DNA from 2 places in the Rhodococcus cercidiphylli genome. Region 2 is predicted to be linked to the other one. Evidence: riboswitches for the same ligand, from Rfam matches in the RefSeq annotation. Region 2 holds a riboswitch; the other holds the start of a gene.
The links. Region 2 has a riboswitch for cyclic di-AMP ahead of R3P95_RS10125 (resuscitation-promoting factor Rpf1 domain-containing protein). Riboswitches for the same ligand answer to the same signal wherever they lie in the genome.
Positions count from the first base shown of each region.

Region 1: linked by a shared signal. The riboswitch ahead of R3P95_RS14060 (C40 family peptidase) and the one ahead of R3P95_RS10125 (resuscitation-promoting factor Rpf1 domain-containing protein) in region 2 are both predicted to bind cyclic di-AMP.

Region 1 covers NZ_JAWLKE010000005.1:177,870-187,815, forward strand. The annotation lists gene R3P95_RS14025 (ArsA family ATPase) at 1-442, opposite strand, end outside; gene R3P95_RS14030 (SRPBCC family protein) at 472-906, opposite strand; gene R3P95_RS14035 (polyketide cyclase / dehydrase and lipid transport) at 1,040-1,432, opposite strand; gene R3P95_RS14040 (AMP-dependent synthetase/ligase) at 1,569-3,374, shown strand; gene R3P95_RS14045 (glycosyltransferase family 4 protein) at 3,385-4,509, opposite strand; gene R3P95_RS14050 (hypothetical protein) at 4,533-5,885, opposite strand; gene R3P95_RS14055 (C40 family peptidase) at 5,917-6,978, opposite strand; gene R3P95_RS14060 (C40 family peptidase) at 7,287-7,841, opposite strand; cyclic di-AMP (ydaO/yuaA leader) riboswitch at 7,858-8,021, opposite strand; gene R3P95_RS14065 (hypothetical protein) at 8,137-8,418, opposite strand; gene R3P95_RS14070 (DEDD exonuclease domain-containing protein) at 8,566-9,946, shown strand, end outside.
Region 2 covers NZ_JAWLKE010000003.1:625,488-635,433, reverse strand. The annotation lists gene R3P95_RS10150 (MFS transporter) at 1-1,353, shown strand, start outside; gene R3P95_RS10145 (DUF2771 domain-containing protein) at 1,350-1,862, shown strand; gene R3P95_RS10140 (cold-shock protein) at 1,876-2,292, opposite strand; gene R3P95_RS10135 (hypothetical protein) at 2,490-2,708, shown strand; gene R3P95_RS10130 (YccF domain-containing protein) at 2,711-3,085, shown strand; cyclic di-AMP (ydaO/yuaA leader) riboswitch at 3,362-3,562, shown strand; gene R3P95_RS10125 (resuscitation-promoting factor Rpf1 domain-containing protein) at 3,571-4,182, shown strand; gene R3P95_RS10120 (hypothetical protein) at 4,262-4,450, opposite strand; gene R3P95_RS10115 (helicase-associated domain-containing protein) at 4,512-6,803, shown strand; gene R3P95_RS10110 (DNA repair helicase XPB) at 6,892-8,547, shown strand; gene R3P95_RS10105 (DUF3239 domain-containing protein) at 8,587-9,255, shown strand; gene R3P95_RS10100 (LLM class F420-dependent oxidoreductase) at 9,272-9,946, opposite strand, start outside.

The DNA of each region.
Region 1 (9,946 bases), on a different contig from region 2:
GGGTACGTAAGGCATCCGCCGATGCGGGAAGGTCGACTATCACTGTGTCCCAGCGATTCTCGTCGGCAAGACGGCTGATCTCGTGCATGCCGAGCAGCTCTTCTATTCCCGGGAGACCGAGCAGCTCCTCCGGTTCGATCGCCCCGAAGCTCACCCCGTGCTCGTGTCCCGCGGACGCCACGGCCAACAGTGAGCCCAATCCCCGGTACCGGGCTTCGAGCAGCCTCAACGTATCGATCTCGAGGATGTCGAGGCCGGGTGCGATCGAACGAACACCGGACGCATCCTCGACCTCGGCGTCCCCCTTGAATGCATCGGCGAGCGAGTGAGCCTGGTCGACGGACGCGATCAGAACCCGTTCGCCGGCCTGGGCGAGTCGTAGCCCCGACGCAGCCGCCAGCGTCGTCTTACCCGCACCACCTTTGCCGAGGAACAGCAACACCGTGGTGCGGGCTTCGGTGCGAGCTTCGCTCAGCCTTCGACCCGCTTCTTCAATTCCTTGAGTGCAGTGTCGGTGATGACCTTTTCTGCCTTGCGCTTGAACAGACCGATCATCGGAATGTTCAGATCCACGGTGAGCTCGTACGTCACGTCGGTGCCGCTGCGGGTCTCCTTCAACGTGTACGAGCCGTTCTGCGATTTCTGCATTTCGCCCGATACGAGGTTCCAGGAGACCGAATTGCCGTCGGCTGCCCAGTCGTATTCGAGCTCGTAGGTGTCTTTCACCATCCCGGCGTCGAGCACGAACTTGACCCGCTTGCCGCGGCCGTCCGCACCGACCTCGAGGACCTCGACGGATTTCGCGGCCGACACCCACGTGGGGTACGCGTCGAAATCGGCGATGACGTCCATGACCCGGCTCGATGGAGCTTCGACGACGATCGACCTCTGGGTTTTCTCCGCCATGACTACTGGTCCGCTTCCTCTCGGGTACTTCGATCAGCTCGGTTCGCTTCGGTGCCGCAGAACTCGCGCAGGCCTATCTCACACGATCGATCCGCGGACGCACAATGCGAACCGGCCGACCGTACCGCGCGGTTCATTCGCGAGCTGAAGTCGACGCTACGTGGTGGGGTGCTTCACCTGCAGACCGACCGGCCTCGAGCTCTCGCTTGAGCTCGAACGTCATCGCACGTCCGGCCACCCGCCGGGCATGCTGGTGCGCTGCCACGTCGGCGTCCGCGGCGGGTTCGGCGTGCAGGAAGTAATGGACGATCACCCCGTCCAGCGCAGGCTCGAGCCACAGCTCCATCGTTCCGACCACACCGCCGCGCACTGCCCAGCGGATCCCCTTCTCACCCCGGTCCTCGGTGATCGTCAGGTTCAGATCCGGCCACCATCGACGCCACCGCGCAGGCGACGCGAACGCCTGCGCCACCCGCACGCCGGGGGCGGCCACGAATGTCTGATCCGCAACTTGAATACTGCTCATCGACAGAGCTTCACACATCGGGTCGGGGGCCGTGCGCGTCGAGGCGTATTTCGACGCCGGGAGCCCGGGTCTAGAGTATCTGTGAAGCCGAGCTATCGACTTTCGTTCTCCCCAAGTTCTATCCGGAGGTAATCCCGTGCGCGAGTTCACCGTCGCCGCCAAATACGCCATCGCGGACACCGACTCGGCTGTCGATACCGTCTTCGCTCGCGCCCGCACCTCGCCCGACGCGGTGGTGTTCCGACGCACAGTGGACGGACAATGGATCGACGTCACCGCCGCCGAGTTCGAGCGCCTGGTGGTGGGGGTGGCACGGGGTCTGATCGCCGCAGGCATCGAGCAGGGCGATCGGGTCGCACTGATGTCGTCGACGCGATTCGAGTGGTCGGTAGTGGACTACGCGATCTGGGCCGCGGGCGGTGTGACGGTGCCGATCTACGAGACGTCCTCGGCCGGTCAGGTCGAATGGATCCTCGAAGACGCCGAGCCGGTCCTGCTGATTCTCGAGAACGACGCGCATGTGCAGGAGACGAAGTCCGTTGTGGCAGCAGCCCCGTCGGTCCGACAGACGTTCGTCATCGCGAACTCGGCGGGCACCGACGCAGTGCAGGCACTGCTCGACGGTGGTGCCGAAGTCGCCGAAGACGAGGTGCACCTACGGGTTTCGAAACTCGTCTCGTCCGACCCGGCAACCCTGATCTACACCTCGGGAACCACCGGTCGGCCCAAGGGCGTCCAGCTGACCCACGCCAATCTGCTCGCCGAGTCACTCGGGATTCGTGAGACGTCGCTGAAATCGCTGATGACACAGGGCCGCAGCACGCTGATGTTCCTTCCGCTCGCACACGTCCTGGCACGCGCAGTGTCCATCGCGTCGTTCGACGCCGGGGTCACCATCGGCCACACCAGCGACATCCCCAATCTCGTCGCGACGTTCGGCACGTTCCAACCGGACTTCATCCTGTCGGTTCCGCGAGTGTTCGAGAAGGTCTTCAACACCGCCAAGCAGAAGGCGCACGCCGACGGCAAGGGAAAGATCTTCGACCTCGCCACCGAATGCGCAGTGGCATGGAGTGAAGCGCAGGATACCGGAGGTCCGGGAATCGTGTTGCGCGCCAAGCACACCGTGTTCGACAAGTTGGTGTACGGCAAACTGCGAGCAGCGCTCGGCGGCAAGTGCGAACTCGCGATCTCCGGCGGAGCGCCCCTCGGTTCCCGGCTCGGCCACTTCTACCGGGGCATCGGTGTGACGATCTACGAGGGCTACGGACTGACCGAAACCACGGCAGCGTTCGCGGTCAACACCATCGGATTCCAACGCGTGGGCAGCGTCGGGCGTCCACTGCCCGGCAACACCGTGCGCATCGCCGAGGACGGAGAGATCCAACTCCGCGGACCGGTGGTGTTCGACGGCTACTGGCGCAACGAGACCGCCACCGCCGAGTCGCTGGACGAAGGCTGGTTCCGCACCGGTGATCTCGGTTCCGTGGACGACGACGGCTACATCACGATCTCGGGACGCAAGAAAGAACTGATCGTCACCGCAGGCGGCAAGAACGTCTCACCCGCCGGGTTGGAAGACCACCTGCGGGCGGGTGCACTGATCAGCCAGGCCGTCGTCGTGGGCGATCAGAAGCCCTTCATCGGCGCGCTCATCACCCTCGATCCGGACGCGTTCGATCGCTGGAAGTCCGCACACGGCAAGGCCGCCGACGCCACCGCGGCGGATCTGCAGACGGACCCCGAACTCGTCGCGGAGATCGACGCCGCCGTCGCCGACGCGAACAAGTCCGTCTCGCATGCGGAGTCCATCAAGAAGTATCGACTTCTCCCCCACGACTTCTCGGAGGAGAACGGCGAGCTCACTCCCACGATGAAGCTCAAGCGCAACGTCATCACCAAGTCGTACGCCGACGAGATCGAGTCGATCTACTCCCGTTGAGCCGTACTGCCTAGATCAACGAACGCAGCTTCTCGGTCAGCACGTCCCAGCGCCATTCCGCGTCCACCCAGGCGCGGCCGGCGTTGCCCATCTGCGTCGCCAGCGTGCGATCGGACAGGATTCGCACGATCGCGTCGGTGGTGTCCGAGACGGACGTGCCGTCGACGACGAGGCCGGTCTTGTTGTGCTGCACCGCTTCCGGCGCACCCCCGGACATGCCGGCGACTACGGGTACACCACAGGAAGACGCCTCGAGGTAGACGATGCCGAGACCTTCGACATCGAGACCGGCACCTCGGGTTCGGCTCGGCATCGCGAACACGTCGGCGATCGTGTGGTGGGCGCCGAGCTCCGCCGACGGCACGGTACCGGTGAACACCACGTGTTGCTCCATGCCGGTGGATCGGACGAGCTCGCGCAGAGTCTTCTCGTACGGCCCGCCGCCGACGATCACCAGAATCGCTCCGTCGACGGCCCGGCGGATCCCCGGGAGCGCCCGGATCAGGACATCCTGACCCTTGCGCGGAACCAGCCGGGACAGGCACAGAACGGTGGGGCGATCACCGAGGCCGTAGCGGGCACGAAGTTCCGCTCGCGCTGCGTCGTCGGGCACGAAGCGATCGGTATCGACACCGGGCGGCAGATGTTCGAGGGCGGCGGTCCGCCCGAACGCCGAACTGAATCGCCCCCGGGTGTACTTGCTGACGTAGGTCACCACATCGGTGTTCTCGCCGATCGTGCGCAGGGTCGCCCGCCCGCCCGGCACCATCGACCATCCGACCTCGTGACCGTGTGTGCTCGCCACGATGCGATCGGCCCCGGCCTTGCGCAGGTACGACGACATCACTGCCAACGGAGCCGACGCACCGAACCACACCGAATCGCAGCCTCGGGACTTCAGGATTCGAGCCGCACGACGCGCGACGAGCGGAGTCGGCAACATCAGGGTCGTCGGATGCCGGATCACCTCGAAAGGCTGCCTGGCATCGAACTTCTCGTGCGAGTCGCCGCGCCAGCGGGGGGCGTAGACCACCAGCTCGTCGGCCGGCAGCTGCGAGGCGAAGCTGTGCAAGTAGGACTGAATACCACCCGGGCGAGGAGGAAAGTCGTTCGTCACGAGCAGGGTACGACGCATGGCGTCAACCGTAGCGCCCCGTCTCAGCGGGCCTGGCGAGCCACCCAGTCACCCCACGAGGACACGAACTGTGCCCGGTCGAGTCCCAGCACAGACTCGAATGCAGAATCGGTGGGGCTCTCGGACGCGAGCGCTTCGTACAGGGAACGCAGGGTCGACTCCCCGAACCGGTCGGCCACGAATGCGAACACCGACCAGGCCGATTCGTAGGCCACACTCGACCGGGCACCACCGGCACCGAAGTCCTCGTTCTTCGGCAGCACCGTCGGCGGCCCACCCGCCGCCACGATCGCCGCGAGAGTGGGTGCGAGTTGCGCGAACTCGGCACCGGACCCTCGATACCCGGAATAGTCGGCGAACCCCTCCGACACCCACAACTCCGTACCGTCGGACGTCCTCGCCCTCGCCGCCACATGTGTCAACTCGTGCCGCAGAACCGAGCGCACGGTGAACGGCGTCAACCTCGACGCGGCGTCGGGACCGAACACCACCCGCTGACCCGTCGGACGGGAGCCGTCGGCCGCCACCGCGTCGGACACCGTCACCGCAGCCACGTCGGTGGACGGATCGGACCCCGTCAGTTCGGCGAACTCCTCCGCCGAGGATGCGACGAAAATCAGCCCGTCGCGCGCCCAGTCGTCTCCCCAGAAGTCGGCCACGGCCGCGATTGCCGACGGAAGTTCGGCCGTAAGGTTCTCCACGAACGCATCGCGGTCCGGATGACCCATGACCACAGATGTCCCGGCTTCAGTGGCCACCGAACGCACGGTGAGAGGGCCGAAGTCCCACGGCCCACGCCAGGTCTGGCGTCGATACTCGGTCAGATCCGCGTCGTCGACCAACCGCCATCGACCGTCCCGCTCGGCGACGACGAGTGAGACCGGCCGACGCGTCGGCGATGCGTCCGGGCCGGTGATCGCGTATCGCAGATACACCGCGGGTGCCCAGACATCGGTGGAATCGAGCGCCGCTGCGATCGACGGCGGCACCGGGGTCTCGGGCTCGTCGCCCAGGTCGTAGCCGAACTCCGCGAAGGGGACGCCGGGTACCACTGCTGCCCGGCGCAGCTGCGCTTCGACGAAGCCGGGGTCGGCCTGCGGATCCATCACATCGCGCAGTGCGTCGAGATCACCGGAACGAACCGCGCGCGCCCACTGGTCGAGGAGGACGGTCACATCGGCGCGGCGCTGCTGATCGTAGGTCGGCGGGTCCTGGCCGACGGTGACCTCGGCGGTCCCGGCCGTGGGCGGGCCGTCGAATCGGTGAATCAGGACGACCGAGACGGCGACCACCACGACGACCACGACGACAAGCCAGCGCCGCCATGACGATCGGAGGATGACGTGCAACCCGGATGGTCGGTTCGAGGTGGTCATGCCGCCACTCGTCGATCGTCGAGACACGACCTCAGTATCGACGCGCCCCGTAGTACGGGAACGATGCCATCGACTGCACCTTCACGGGCACACCGAATGTGGAGGCATGCAGCACGTTGCCGTTTCCGGCATAAATTCCGACGTGTGAGATGTCCGGATAGAACAGAACGACGTCACCGGGCTGCAGATCCTTCTGATCCACCGGAGTTCCGCCCGCCGCCTGCGCCTGACTCGATCGCGGCAGCGTCTTGCCCACCTGCTTGTACGCCCACACGACCAACCCGGAGCAGTCGAAGCCATCCGGACCGGTTGCGCCCCAGACGTACGGCTTGCCGATCTGCGTGAGGCCGGCCTGCAGCGCACTGGCTCCCGATCCCGGCGTCAGGTTCTGCAGAATCGAGGACGGGTCGAACCCGTCGGGCAGGGTCGAACCGGCCAGAGACAGTTGCTCCGAGGACGAGAGCGCACTGTAGGCGGCCATGACCTCGGCTATCTGTCCCTGCAGCTCACTCTGCTTGGCCTGGAGATCGTCGCTGACGGCCTTGGCCTGCTCTGCGGCGACGCGTGCCTGTTCGGCGGCCGTCGTCGCGGCCTGCTCGGCCGTCTCTGCATCCGAGCTGGCCTGCTTGAATCGGGCGACCTGGTCGGCGGTCTCCGCCGAGATCACGTCCAGCGCCGACATCTGGTCGAGCAACTGCTGTGGTGAGTCGCTGACCATGACGGCGAACAGTCGGTTGGTCCGCGCGCCCTGGTAGTTGACGTTGGCGACCTTGTCCATGGCCGGTTTGAGCTGCTCCAACTGCGCCTGCGCTGCGTCCACGGCGGCACGGCTCTGGTCGACGAGGGCCTGAGCGTCGAGTTGCTGCTGGGTCTTGGCGTCGAGATCGATCTGAGCATCGTGCAGAGATTCGGTGGTCTGCTCGGACTGGCGAGAGAGCTCGGCGAGTTCGGTCTGCGCGTCGGATGCCGAACCGAATCCCGGCTGCGCGGTTGCCGTCGTCGTCGGCACCACGGCGATGCATGCGGTCAGCGCGAGCGCAACCACCGAGTTTCGGGCCGTACGCAACGCTCGGGTAGATCTCGATATCGCCACGGAAAGCGACTCTCCGTCCTCACAGATGTTGCCTCGACCGAGGCAACGGTTGGAAAAGTAGTCCGAAAACGAACCATACCCATGCTCTTACGGGCGCGGACGTGAACACGGTCCGAAATCGACGGGGGTTCGAGGTGACAGGTCACAAAATAAACATCGACCAGGTCTCGATCAGATTACGAACTGGATCCTTCCCTGTCCACCGAACCGGCGTGTCGCGCAGTCCGTGTCCGGATACGCCGACAGGGCCGAGCCGATGAACGGCTCGACCCTGTCGGTCGGTTCACAACGAACGTCGATCGCTCGAGTCAGTAACGGCGAGCACCGTCGAACGGCATCGAGTCGAGCGGGGCAACCTTGACCGGCACGCCGGACGTGGATGCGTGCACGACATTGCCGTTGCCGACGTAGATGCCCGAGTGCGAGCCGTCGTAGAACGAGACGACGTCGCCGGGGGCGAGGCTGTCGCGCGAGACCGGAGTGCCTGCGGCGGCCTGGTCGTAGCTCGTACGAGGCAAGCTGACGCCGGCCTGCTTGTACGCCCACTGGACGAGGCCCGAGCAGTCGAACGAATCCGGACCCGAAGCGCCGTACACGTACGGTGCTCCGATCTTGGATTCTGCGGCCTGAACGGCCTTCGCAGCCGGGGTGACCTGCGGTGCCAACGGCGCACCCGGCGCGGGCACACCCGGAAGGTTGAGGGGAGGAAGGCCCGGGATGTCAGGAATCTCGAAGGTTCCGACGCCGGGAATGGTGAGGGGGGCCGCCATTGCGGGTGCAGCGGGAAGAACGACCACGCCTGCCGTGAGCGCTCCGGCTACGAGGACTCGCCGCAATGTTCGGTTGGAAAGTTGTGACGCCACGAAAGATGGTGCTCCGTTTCTTCCTATCGTCCGCCGACCGAGTTAGCTGACGGGTTCGGGCTGGGAAGAGCAGCCCTACCCACCGGCCACCATGTGGTGGCTCAGCGGGATTCACCCCAGTAGATATCGGGTTCCCGGTACGAACACTCTCGCGAGTGAACGATTAGGCGGTGACTTGCGACGCCACTCCGGTTTGGACTGGCGAGACTCCGCAAGGTCTCAGGAAGGTTACGAAATGGCATACCCCCGTGTCGACCCCAACTCGCCGAGGAGAGCGAATTCGGCTCGATTCTCGCTAGCCGGCGCGCTGATCCCCCGGTGTGTCACGAGTCGATAACAAAGGAACCTCGGCGATGTCGTCGTCGTTCACCACGAGCTTGAGAGTGGGCACGAGACCGACATCGGCGAGCACCCCCATGGCACCGAGTTCCTCCTGCTCGAGAGTGATACGAGACGGCGGACCGACCCGCCGTCCGTCCGACCCGGACGGCATCCCCGGAGCCCCCAGAAGCACCGTCACGACGCAGTCCGCGCAGGCGATGTCACGGACCAGGCAGTCACTGCAATCGATGATCATTGTGATCCTTGTCTCTTTACGGTTTCCGGCGGCCGAATCGGCCGACTCAGCGAAAGATAGCGACGGGCACCGACAGGTTCCGTGACACGACGACGTGGGACGGCGCGATGAGCGTTCTTGTCGGAGGTCGGCCCTAACGTCGTCCCGGTGAGCCTGCCCATCCAGCTGACGTTCGACGAACTCGACACCCCGCTGCACGAGACGACGTTCGTCGTCGTCGACCTCGAGACCACCGGCGGTAGCGCGGACACCGAGGCCATCACCGAAATCGGGGCAGTCAAGGTTCGAGGCGGCGAGATTCTCGGCGAGTTCGCCACGTTGATCGACCCGGGCAGGTCCATTCCGCCGTACATCGTGGAACTGACCGGCATCACATCGGCGATGCTCATCGGTGCGCCGCGCATCGAACGGGTTCTGCCCGGTTTCCTCGAGTTCGCACGAGGTTCGGTACTGGTGGCGCACAACGCCGGCTTCGACACCGGATTCCTCAAGGCCGCCGCGAGCCGTCTCGACATCGCGTGGCCACGGTTTCAGGTGCTGTGCACGGTCAAGCTGGCTCGCCGAGTTCTGACGCGCGACGAAGCTCCGTCGGTGAAGCTGTCCGCACTGTCGACTCTGTTCCGATCCGGCACCAGGCCTACCCACCGTGCGCTCGACGACGCCAGGGCCACGGTCGACGTTCTGCACGGCCTCATCGAACGCGTGGGCAATCAGGGAGTCCACAGCTACGCCGAGTTGGTCGACTACCTACCTGCGGTGTCGGCCGGCCAGCGCGCCAAACGCGGGCTGGCCGCCCATCTTCCCGGCACACCCGGCGTCTATCTGTTCCGCGGCCCGTCCGACGAGGTGCTGTACGTCGGTACGTCCAACAACCTCAAACGACGCGTGCGCAACTACTTCACCGGCTCGGAGACCCGAGGCCGGATGAAGGAGATGGTCGCACTGGCCACCCGCGTCGACCACGTCGAGTGTGCACACGCGCTCGAAGCCGGAGTCCGCGAGCTACGTCTGCTCTCGGCGCACATCCCGCCGTACAACCGCCGCTCGAAGTTCCCCAGGAAAGGGTGGTGGATCACCCTGACCGACGAGGCGTTCCCTCGCCTGTCGATCGTCCGCACCCCGGCACCGAACAGTCTCGGACCGTTTTCGGTTCGCGGTGACGCCGCAGAGGCCGCGGCGCTCGTCGCGGAGTTCTGCCGCCTGCGTACGTGCACTCGCCGTCTGGCCCGCTCGGTTCGACACGGTGACCAGTGCCCGGCGACCGACGTCGGAGGCTGCCCAGCGGCACTGTCCGGCCCGTTGACGGCCGACGAGTACTCCGATGCCCCGACGCAGTTTCTCGCGCTGGTGTGTGGCCAGGACGACGCCGTTCTCTACTCCATGCGCCGCCGCGTCGCCGAGCTCGCAGACAAGGAGCTGTACGAGACGGCTGCCCGTCTGCGCGACAGAATTGCGATCACCGTCGATGCACTGCGCCGGATGCACCGATCGGCAGCAGTGGCCGCCATTGCCGAACTGGTTGCGGCGA
Region 2 (9,946 bases):
TCCGGTTTGACGGCACTCACGTACGCGACCATGGCGAACTTCGCATCGGATGCCGCGCTGGCGATCGCATTGGCCAACACGCTCTTCTTCTCCGCCGCCACCGGTGAGGACAAGACCAAGGTCGCGCTGTATCTCGTCATCACCATCGCGCCGTTCGCATTGATCGCGCCGCTCATCGGTCCGCTGCTGGACCGATTGCAGCAGGGCCGACGCATCGCGCTCGCCACGTCCTTCGGGTTGCGCACCGTGTTGGCGGTGGTGCTGGTGTTCAACTTCGACAGCTGGGTGTTGTATCCGGCCGCGCTCGGCATGCTCGTCCTGAGCAAGTCTTTTGCGGTGCTCAAGAGCGCGGTGACTCCACGGGTACTGCCACCGGAGATCGACCTGGTCCGCGTCAACTCACGTCTGACGGTGTTCGGTCTGCTCGGCGGCACCATCGCGGCCGGGGCGGTCGCCGGCGGCATCGCGTTCGTCGCGGGTTCGCCGGGGGCTCTGTGGTTCGTCGCCGCGATCACCGTGCTCGGCGCCTACCTGAGCATGCGCATTCCGTCCTGGGTGGAGATCACCGAGGGTGAAGTGCCCGCAACCTTGAGTTACCACGCCGATCAGCACGGTGATCGCGATTACGCCGGAAGCGGGGCTCCCACCGAGAACCTCCGCCGCACGCCCCCGTCGCCCCCGGCGTCGAGCAGCGCCAAGAACCGCAGACAGCCCTTGGGCCGGGCGGTCATCGTCGGGCTCTGGGGCAACGGCACCATCCGGATTCTCACCGGCTTCCTGACGCTCTACATCGCGTTCGTCGCCAAATCCCGTACCGAACACGAACCGCTTCAGCAGGCCGCGATGCTCGGACTCGTCGGAGCCGCCGCCGGTCTCGGCAACTTCTCCGGCAACGCGCTCGGAGCCAGGATCAAGCTCGGCCGGCCGTCCCTGGTGGTTCTTCGCTGCACCCTCGCAGTCACGGTCGTGGCCGTCGTCGCCGCGGTCACCGACAGCCTGCTCACCGCAGCGGTGGCAGCGCTCGTCGCGTCGAGCGCCAGTGCACTCGCCAAGGTCTCCCTCGACGCGTCCCTGCAGGCCGATCTGCCGCCGGAATCGATCGCGTCGGGATTCGGCCGATCGGAAACCGTCATGCAGCTGTGCTGGGTCCTGGGCGGCACGCTCGGCGTGCTGCTCCCCACCGAGTACTGGCTCGGTTTCACCGTGGTCTCGGTGTTGCTTACGATCGGGCTCGTGCAGACATTCCTCACCTACCGCGGCAGATCACTTCTGCCCGGCTTCGGCGGCAACCGCCCCGACCACGTCGAACAAGAAGTGTCCGACGGTTCCTTCGGCGAAAACGTGACCAAGTGAATCTCGCTCCCCGCACCAAGAAGATCGCGGCCCTGGTCGCCGCAGGTCTGCTCGTCGTCGCCGTTGCCTTCGTCGCGGTACTCGCGCTGCTGATCGGGAACGCGCCGGACAAGGAACCGACCGTCTCCGCCTACGCCAACGGCCGAGCCGTCGACGTGGAGCCGTACCTGTACTGCGCCGTCAGCGACCCGCTGTGCACCAACGTCGGAGAAACCACCGAGATCCAGGTCGGCAAGGCCCCGACGGTGCAGCTCTCGCTTCCCGAGGCCGTCTACTCGGCACCGTGGGTGCTCGCCCTGGTCTACGGCGACGACGGCGGAAACGTCGTGGAGGACAGCGCGTTCAACGAACCGGGAACCAGGCTCAGCGTCACGGTGCCCACCAAGGACGACAGCGGCCGAACCCTGCTCGGGATCGAAGTGCGTCTGCCCACCGGCATCATCGACACCGACACCAATCAGGAGGGCTTCGTCAGCCACGCCATCTGGTCGATCGGCACGCTGCCGTAGGTCGTTCCCGAGATCAGCTGTCGAGCTCGCGGGCGACGGCCCGGACCACCTCGGAGATGCGTTGCGCGATCTTGCGGTCCGGGTACTTGCCCTTGCGGAGCTCGGGCTGCACCGTCGCTTCGAGCAGCGTGATCATGTCCTCGACCATCCCGTGCAGCTCGTCGGGAGTGTGCTTGCGCTCGACGGGTTCGCGGCGGGTGCTGCCGGTGTTCTGACGCACCGACGGCGCCGGCTCGAGCACCTTCAGGCTCAACGCCTGCGGTCCGCGACGGCCTGCGGCCATCCCGAACTCGACTCGCTGACCGGCTTTGAGGCCCTCGACGCCCTCGGGCAGCGCCGAGGAACGCACGTAGACGTCCTCGCCTTCCTCCTGCGAGAGGAATCCGAATCCCTTGTCGACGTCGTACCACTTCACCTTGCCGGTCGGCACTGAGCTCACCCGTTCATCTGTTGCTGTGACAGTTGCGTTGTCCGTGGGACCGATGTTCGGCCCGCACAAGTTTCGCGCCCCACGAGGACGTAGGACGCGAATACACCAGTCTAGCGCGGTGAGCCCGGATAGAGCATTCGAGTTGTTCACCGCACCGCGCTCTTCACAGCGTCGCGATTCGCACTACCGTGGTCGATGTGGACACAACGACCCGTAAGAGCAGCACCGCTCTGCTGCGCATCGCGCTGGCCCTGTTCGCGATCGGCCTCGTCGCCATCGTCGCGATCCTGATGTTTCCGATCTTCTCCGACGCGAAGCCCCCACTCGGGCTCTACCTGACGGCCATGTTCTCCGCGCCGACCGGCTTCGTGCTGGCGCTGGGGTACGCGCTGGCATCCGGACGACGGGCGCGCTGACCATGCGGTTGATACTGAACGTCATCTGGCTGGTCTTCGGCGGCCTGTGGCTGGCACTGGGCTACTTCCTCGCTGGGCTGCTGCTGTGCATCCTGATCGTGACCATTCCGTTCGGCATCGCGTCGTTCCGCATCGGCGTCTACGCGCTGTGGCCGTTCGGGTCGACGATCGTCGACAAGCCGGGGTCCGGATCCGGTGCGCTCGTCGGAAACGTGCTGTGGCTGATTCTGGCCGGTTGGTGGCTGGCCCTGACCCACGTGGTCACCGCCGTCGCGATGGCGATCACCATCATCGGCATCCCGTTGGCGATCGCGAACCTGAAGATGATCCCCGTGTCCCTGATGCCCCTCGGCAAGGACATCGTTGCCGTTCGGTGACCTCCGGAACCGGTTCCCGTCGATGTGACTTCCATCACATCACGCTCCGGTAACGGGCAGGCAACGGACAGGGGTTCAATGCCCGGCACGTCCACTAGCTGGGCCGACTCGAGCGACCCGAAAGAGGTACAAAATGTGCTCTCGGCGACGCCCCGAAATCGACAGTTACCAAATAGTGACGTAAGGCGGGAATTTCAGTACGGTCAGCAGCGGCCGGAAAGTTCGGCCGAATTCCGGCCCGCAGCGCCAAACCTCGTCCCGCGGGAACCGGAACACCCTCGACGATCACCCAGGGGACGAGGACGGGGGACCCACGTCCTCCACGGACAACCGGGAAGTTGTAGCGACTCACGAAGCCGCACCGACTTCCCTTGGGGTGAAGCCCAATTGCCCACTCGCAGGAGTGTGTGAGACGGCCGGGCTACCTCTCAGCCCGAACCCGACAGCTGACCTCGCAGGCGCGTGTGGAGAGGATTTCAACTCGTATGAGCGGACGTCATCGCAAGCCGAGCACCACTGGCAAGACCGTCGCAAAGGTCGCAGTCACCGGAGCCATCATGGGCACCGCGAGCATCGCCTTCACCGGCACCGCGAACGCGGCACCGGATTCCGACTGGGACCGCCTGGCACAGTGTGAAGCCGGCGGCAACTGGGGCATCAACACCGGCAACGGCTACCAGGGTGGGTTGCAGTTCTCCCCCAGCACCTGGAACGCGCACGGCGGCCAGCAGTACGCGGCCACGGCCAACCAGGCCAGCCGTGAAGAGCAGATCGCAGTCGCAGAGAAGGTCCTCGACTCGCAGGGCTGGGGCGCATGGCCGTCCTGCTCCTCGAGCCTCGGCCTGAACAGCGCGCCCACCGAGCGCAGTGTTCCGGTCACCCCCAAGGCACCGGAAGTTCCCGCGTTGCCCGACCTGACGTCCATCCCGGCAGTCGACAACTCGGCCGAGGTCGTCGAGGGCATCGTCACCGCCGTCCAGAACCTCACCAACGATCCGCAGATCGCCTCGTTCGTGCAGAACGCGGCTCAGGGCATCCAGCTCGATCCTCAGATCGTGAACTTCTACCAGGCCAACAAGGCATTCCTGCCCCAGTAAGCGCCCGGAGACGGTTCAGCTCGTACGAAAGAAGCCCCCGACGGATTGTCGGGGGCTTCTTCGTGCTCGAGGGCCGCAGCTAGCGATTGACCACGGTCACCGGATGGGCGTAGGGAAGGTCTTCGACGGGCAGCGGGAACTCGGTGTCCTCGCCGAAGGGCGACAAGCCACCCGAGCGAGCGGACGAGAGTTCGGTCACCGCGTGGTCACCGCGAGCGGTTTCCGGCCAGCCTGGATCGACATAGGGCTTCTTCGACTTGTTCACCATGCGCCTATTTTGACACCTGCCCTGCGGCAAGCACCAGCCCAGGTCTCTAATCTGATAGACGATGACCGACACGACTGCGCACCGACACACCGATACGCCCCCGGATCTGCCTCGATGGATCGCAGCTCGCAGCGACGCCGAGCTGATCAGGGCCATGTCGCTGCGTCCGGATCTGACCGCGCCGCCGCCCGCATCCCTTGCCGTACTGGCCGGACGGGCCGAGCAGCGCCGATCGATCCTGCACACCGCGGACACCCTCGACACCCTCGCTCTGACGGTCCTCGAGATCCTCGCCATAGAAGAGGCGTACGAGCGCCCCGTCACCCGCGCCGCGCTGCTGGCCGTGGTCGCCAAACGCGCACCGGCCAAGAGCGTGGACAAGGCACTGTCCCAGCTGCGCGAACGCCTGCTGGTGTGGGGCGATGCAGCAGGCTTCCGCATCAGCGCCGCAGCGGCGGACGCGGTGCCGTGGCGCATCGGTCGCGCACTCGACCCGGTGGACAACCTCACCGAGGCCCACATCACCGCGGCCCTGGCCGAACTCGGTGACGGCGAACGCGGCCTTCTCGACACCCTCGCCAGATCGTCCCCCACCGGCCGCACCCGCGACGCCGCACCGGGCACGCCGCCGGACCGACCCGTCCAGAAGCTGCTCGCCGCAGGCCTGCTGATCTGGTTGGACGAACAAACCGTCGAGCTGCCCGTCCAAGTGGGCCAGATCCTGCGCGGCGAACCGATGTCGGACCCGCGCTCGCTCGCCGAACCCAAACTCGACACCAACACGTATTCGCTCGCCGACGTCGACGCCGCTGCCGCAGGAGAGGCGCTGGAGCTGGGTCGGCACTGCGTCGCGGTGATCGAGGCACTGTCCGCTTCGCCTGCACCCGCTCTGAAGGCGGGCGGACTGGGAGTACGCGAGCTCCGCAAGATCACCAAGGCCACCGGCCTCGACGACGATCGAGTGAGCGTTCTCGTCGAGTTGCTGGCCGCCGCTCACCTCATCTCGAGCGGAACACCGGACCCGGTTCCTGCGTCCGACAACGGCGACGACTACTGGGCCCCGACACCGGCGGTCGAGGCCTGGCTCACCGCCGCCCCGGCAGCGCGCTGGCACACCCTGGCCTCGGCCTGGCTCGAAGTGCCGCGGGCACCCTGGGTCATCGGAATGCGTGACCCCAACGACAAACCCATCGCCGCCCTGTCCGAGGAAGTCCGCTCTCCGGCCGCACCGCGGGATCGACGCATGATCCTGGAGTTGCTCGCAGAACTCGGCAGCGGACACGCAGCGCAGCCCGCCGACCTCGCCCGCACCCTGGCCTGGCGTCGACCCCGGTGGTCCGGACGCTTCGGCGTCACACCCGTCGGACATGTTCTCGCCGAAGCCACCGCTCTCGGCATCGTCGCCCGCGGGGCGATCTCGACCCCGGGCCGCTCCCTGCTGCACGACGGCAATGCCGAGGCAGACATGCGTGCTGCCCTGCCCGAGCCCATCGACTACGTCCTGGTGCAAGCCGACCTCACGCTGGTGGCACCCGGCCCGCTCGAGCCGGACCTGCAGGATCGAATCGAACTGGTCGCCGACGTGGAATCCGCGGGCGCGGCCACGATGTACCGGATCAGCGACACCAGCCTGCGCCGCGCTCTCGATGTGGGACTGACCGCCTCCGAGCTGCACACGTTGTTCGCCACCCACTCGCGCACACCCGTGCCCCAGGCCTTGACCTATCTGATCGACGACGTGGCTCGTCGGCACGGCCGCCTACGCGCAGGCGTCGCCGCGTCGTTCGTCAGGTGCGAGGACCCGGCACTGCTGGCCGAGGTGCTGGCGTCCCCGGCAGCCGAATCGCTGGCCCTGCGAGCGCTGGCTCCGACCGTCGCGATCTCACAGGCCCCGCTCGCCGAAGTACTGACGGTGCTGAGCGGAGCAGGATTCGCGCCTGCGGGCGAGGACTCGTCCGGCACCATCGTCGATCTGCGTGCCCGCGGGTCGAGGGTGTCGGCGCGGCGGCCACGCCAGGCGTTCCGCACTCCGGCCGTCCCCACCGAGGAACAGCTGGGTTCGTTGGTGCGCGGGATGCGCGCTGCCGACAGAGCAGCAGGCAACGGCGGGGCCGTGGTGCGCGCCGACGGGTCTCGGGCCAGCAGCACCGCGACGATGACGCTGCTGCAGACCGCGGCGAAGGTCAAACGGAGCGTGAGCATCGGCTACGTCGACGCCCAGGGCGTGGCGACCCATCGCATCGTCGATCCGATCAGCATCGGCGGTGGCCAACTCGACGCGTTCGACCCCGCCACCGGTGGGGTTCGGCGCTTCACCCTGCATCGGATCACCTCGGTCGCATTGGTCGAGTAGACCGGGCTCACGTGCACGCACGCCCCTACCTGTGGACAATGGAGAAGTTGCGCTCTTTCGGGCGCAGCAGATGTCTCTAGGAGGAACCGTGACCGACGGCCCGCTGATCGTCCAGTCCGACAAAACTCTGTTGCTCGAGGTCGATCACGAACTCGCGGGTGCAGCGCGGGCGGCCATCGCACCGTTCGCGGAGCTCGAACGTGCCCCCGAGCACGTGCACACCTATCGCATCACCCCGCTGGCACTGTGGAACGCACGCGCCGCGGGCCACGACGCCGAACAGGTGGTCGACGCGCTGGTGAATTTCTCGCGTTACGCGGTGCCGCAGCCGTTGCTGGTCGACATCGTCGACACGATGGCGCGCTACGGCCGGTTGCAGTTGGTCAAGAGCCCGGTGCACGGCCTGGTGCTGATCAGCCTGGACCGCGCGGTGCTCACAGAGGTGATGCGCCACAAGAAGATTGCGCCCATGCTGGGCGCGATGGTCGACGAGGACACGGTGATCGTGCATCCGAGCGAGCGCGGCCACGTGAAGCAGATGTTGCTCAAGATCGGCTGGCCTGCCGAGGACCTCGCCGGCTACGTCGACGGCGAAGCTCACCCCATCGAGCTCGACACCGAGGGCGGCAACTGGACGCTGCGCGACTACCAGGAGATGGCGGCAGATTCGTTCTGGGCCGGCGGCTCGGGAGTCGTCGTACTGCCCTGTGGCGCAGGCAAGACGATGGTAGGCGCGGCCGCTATGGCCAGAGCCAAGGCCACCACGCTGATTCTGGTCACCAACACCGTCGCCGGTCGGCAGTGGAAGCGCGAACTCATTGCACGCACCTCGCTCACCGAGGAGGAGATCGGCGAGTATTCGGGCGAGCGCAAGGAGATTCGCCCTGTGACAATCGCCACGTACCAGGTGATCACGCGTCGTACCAAGGGTGAGTACAAGCACCTCGAGCTCTTCGATTCCCGCGACTGGGGATTGGTGATCTACGACGAGGTGCATCTGCTCCCCGCGCCGGTGTTCCGCATGACAGCCGATCTGCAGTCGCGTCGACGCCTCGGCCTCACCGCGACGCTCGTCCGTGAGGACGGCCGCGAGGGCGACGTCTTCTCGTTGATCGGGCCCAAGCGCTACGACGCACCGTGGAAGGACATCGAGGCACAGGGCTGGATCGCGCCGGCCGAGTGCATCGAGGTTCGCGTCACCCTCACCGATGCCGAGCGCATGTCGTACGCCGTGGCCGAGCCCGAGGAGCGCTACAAGCTGTGCTCGACGGCGCACACGAAGATCGCCGTCGTGAAATCGATCCTCGCCAAACACCAGGATGCTCCGACGCTGGTCATCGGCGCCTACCTCGACCAGTTGAACGAGCTCGGTGAAGCGCTGAATGCTCCGGTCATTCAGGGCTCGACCAAGAACAAGGAACGTGAAGTGCTGTTCGACGCGTTCCGCAAGGGCGAGATCCAGACGCTCGTAGTGAGCAAGGTGGCGAACTTCTCGATCGACCTTCCGGAAGCCTCTGTGGCAGTCCAGGTTTCGGGAACATTCGGCTCCAGGCAGGAAGAAGCTCAGCGCCTGGGCCGACTGCTCCGGCCGAAGCACGACGGTGGACAGGCCCACTTCTACTCGGTGGTCTCCCGCGACACCCTCGACGCCGAGTACGCAGCCCACCGTCAGCGCTTCCTCGCCGAACAGGGCTACGCGTACCGCATCACCGACGCGGACGATCTGCTCGGTCCGGCGATCTGAGACTTCGGGTCGGCTCGGTGCCGTGCTAGGAATACCTGTGTGCGCAAGTTCGAGTTCCCTGTAGACGTAGCCCACGCGAAGTCGGTCAACGAGACGTTCACCGAGCTTCGCCGGTTGCGGGCCTCCGCAGCGCTCACCGCCGTGTTCCTCATCGCACTGGGAGCGTGGTTCATCTGGATCGCCGCCCCGTGGTCGTACATCCTCGGCGCGGTGTTCCTGATCGGCGCGGCCACCTCGCTCTGGGTGATGCTGTGGGCACCCCGAAAGATGGGTTCCATCGAATCGCAATATGCCGCAGGCGATCTGGTGCCGGCGGTGGTGGCCGAGAAGTTACCGGGTGGAGCGATACTGCTGGCCCTGGTCGACATCGCGAAGCCCGAGGTGGACGAGCCGCATTACGTGCTGATCACCCGCGTCGTCCGGGCCCTGCCCGGACACGCCGTCGAGCGGGGCGCACAGGTCCCTGCCGTGTCGGTTCTCGCGGACCGTGGCCGAAACACCGGAGGGCGAGCGTGGCAGTTGGCCTCGGTGATGCCCATCGCCTGGGGAACCACCGATCCGGCGGTCATCACGCGCGCCGTCGAGAAGATCACCGAGGGCGAATGGGCGTTGCTGCACGCCAACATCGGCCTGTCGGAGAAGGTCCGCACGGCCAAGAACCAGCAGCTGCTCATCGACCCGGCGGATCTTCCCGACGACCTGCGCTAGAGCCTGCAGCAACCCACTAGGCCAGTGCAGCGATCACTTCCCGCTCGAAGAGTTCGATACCGGAGCGTTCGTAGGCCGCTTCGGGGAAATAGAAGATGCCGTACGTCATCCCTTGTTCCTGCAGCGCCGTCAGGTTCTCCACGATCTGCTCCGGGGTTCCCACTGCGGGCATGCCGCGGTACGCGTCGAGTGCGCCGTGGGCCTTGTCCGCACCCACGTACTCGGCCAGACGAGCCTCGAGGGCGCGCAGCTTGTCTTCCACCTCGGCCTCGGTCTCCGCGACGACGACGTTGTAGTTCGCCGAGCGGACGATGGCATCGAAGTCGGTACCCACTGCTGCGCAATGCTCGCGCAGCAGAGCGGATTTGGCGGCGAAACCGGTGGGGGTTCCGTCGAAGTTGGTGTAGTTCGCGTACTTCGCGGCGATCTTCAGAGTCACCCTCTCCCCGCCGCCCGCGATCCACAGCGGGATGCCTCCCTCCTGCAACGGCAGGGGCCGCACCACGGCACCGTCGATCTCGTAGTACTTACCGTCCAGGAATACTTCTCCGGCCGTCCATGCTTGTTTGAAGATCTGCACACCCTCGTCGAGCCTGCCCAATCGCTCTCCGGCAGAGGGGAACCCGTATCCGTACGCGCGGAACTCGTGCTCGTGCCAGCCGCCTCCGATGCCCATCTCGACGCGGCCTCC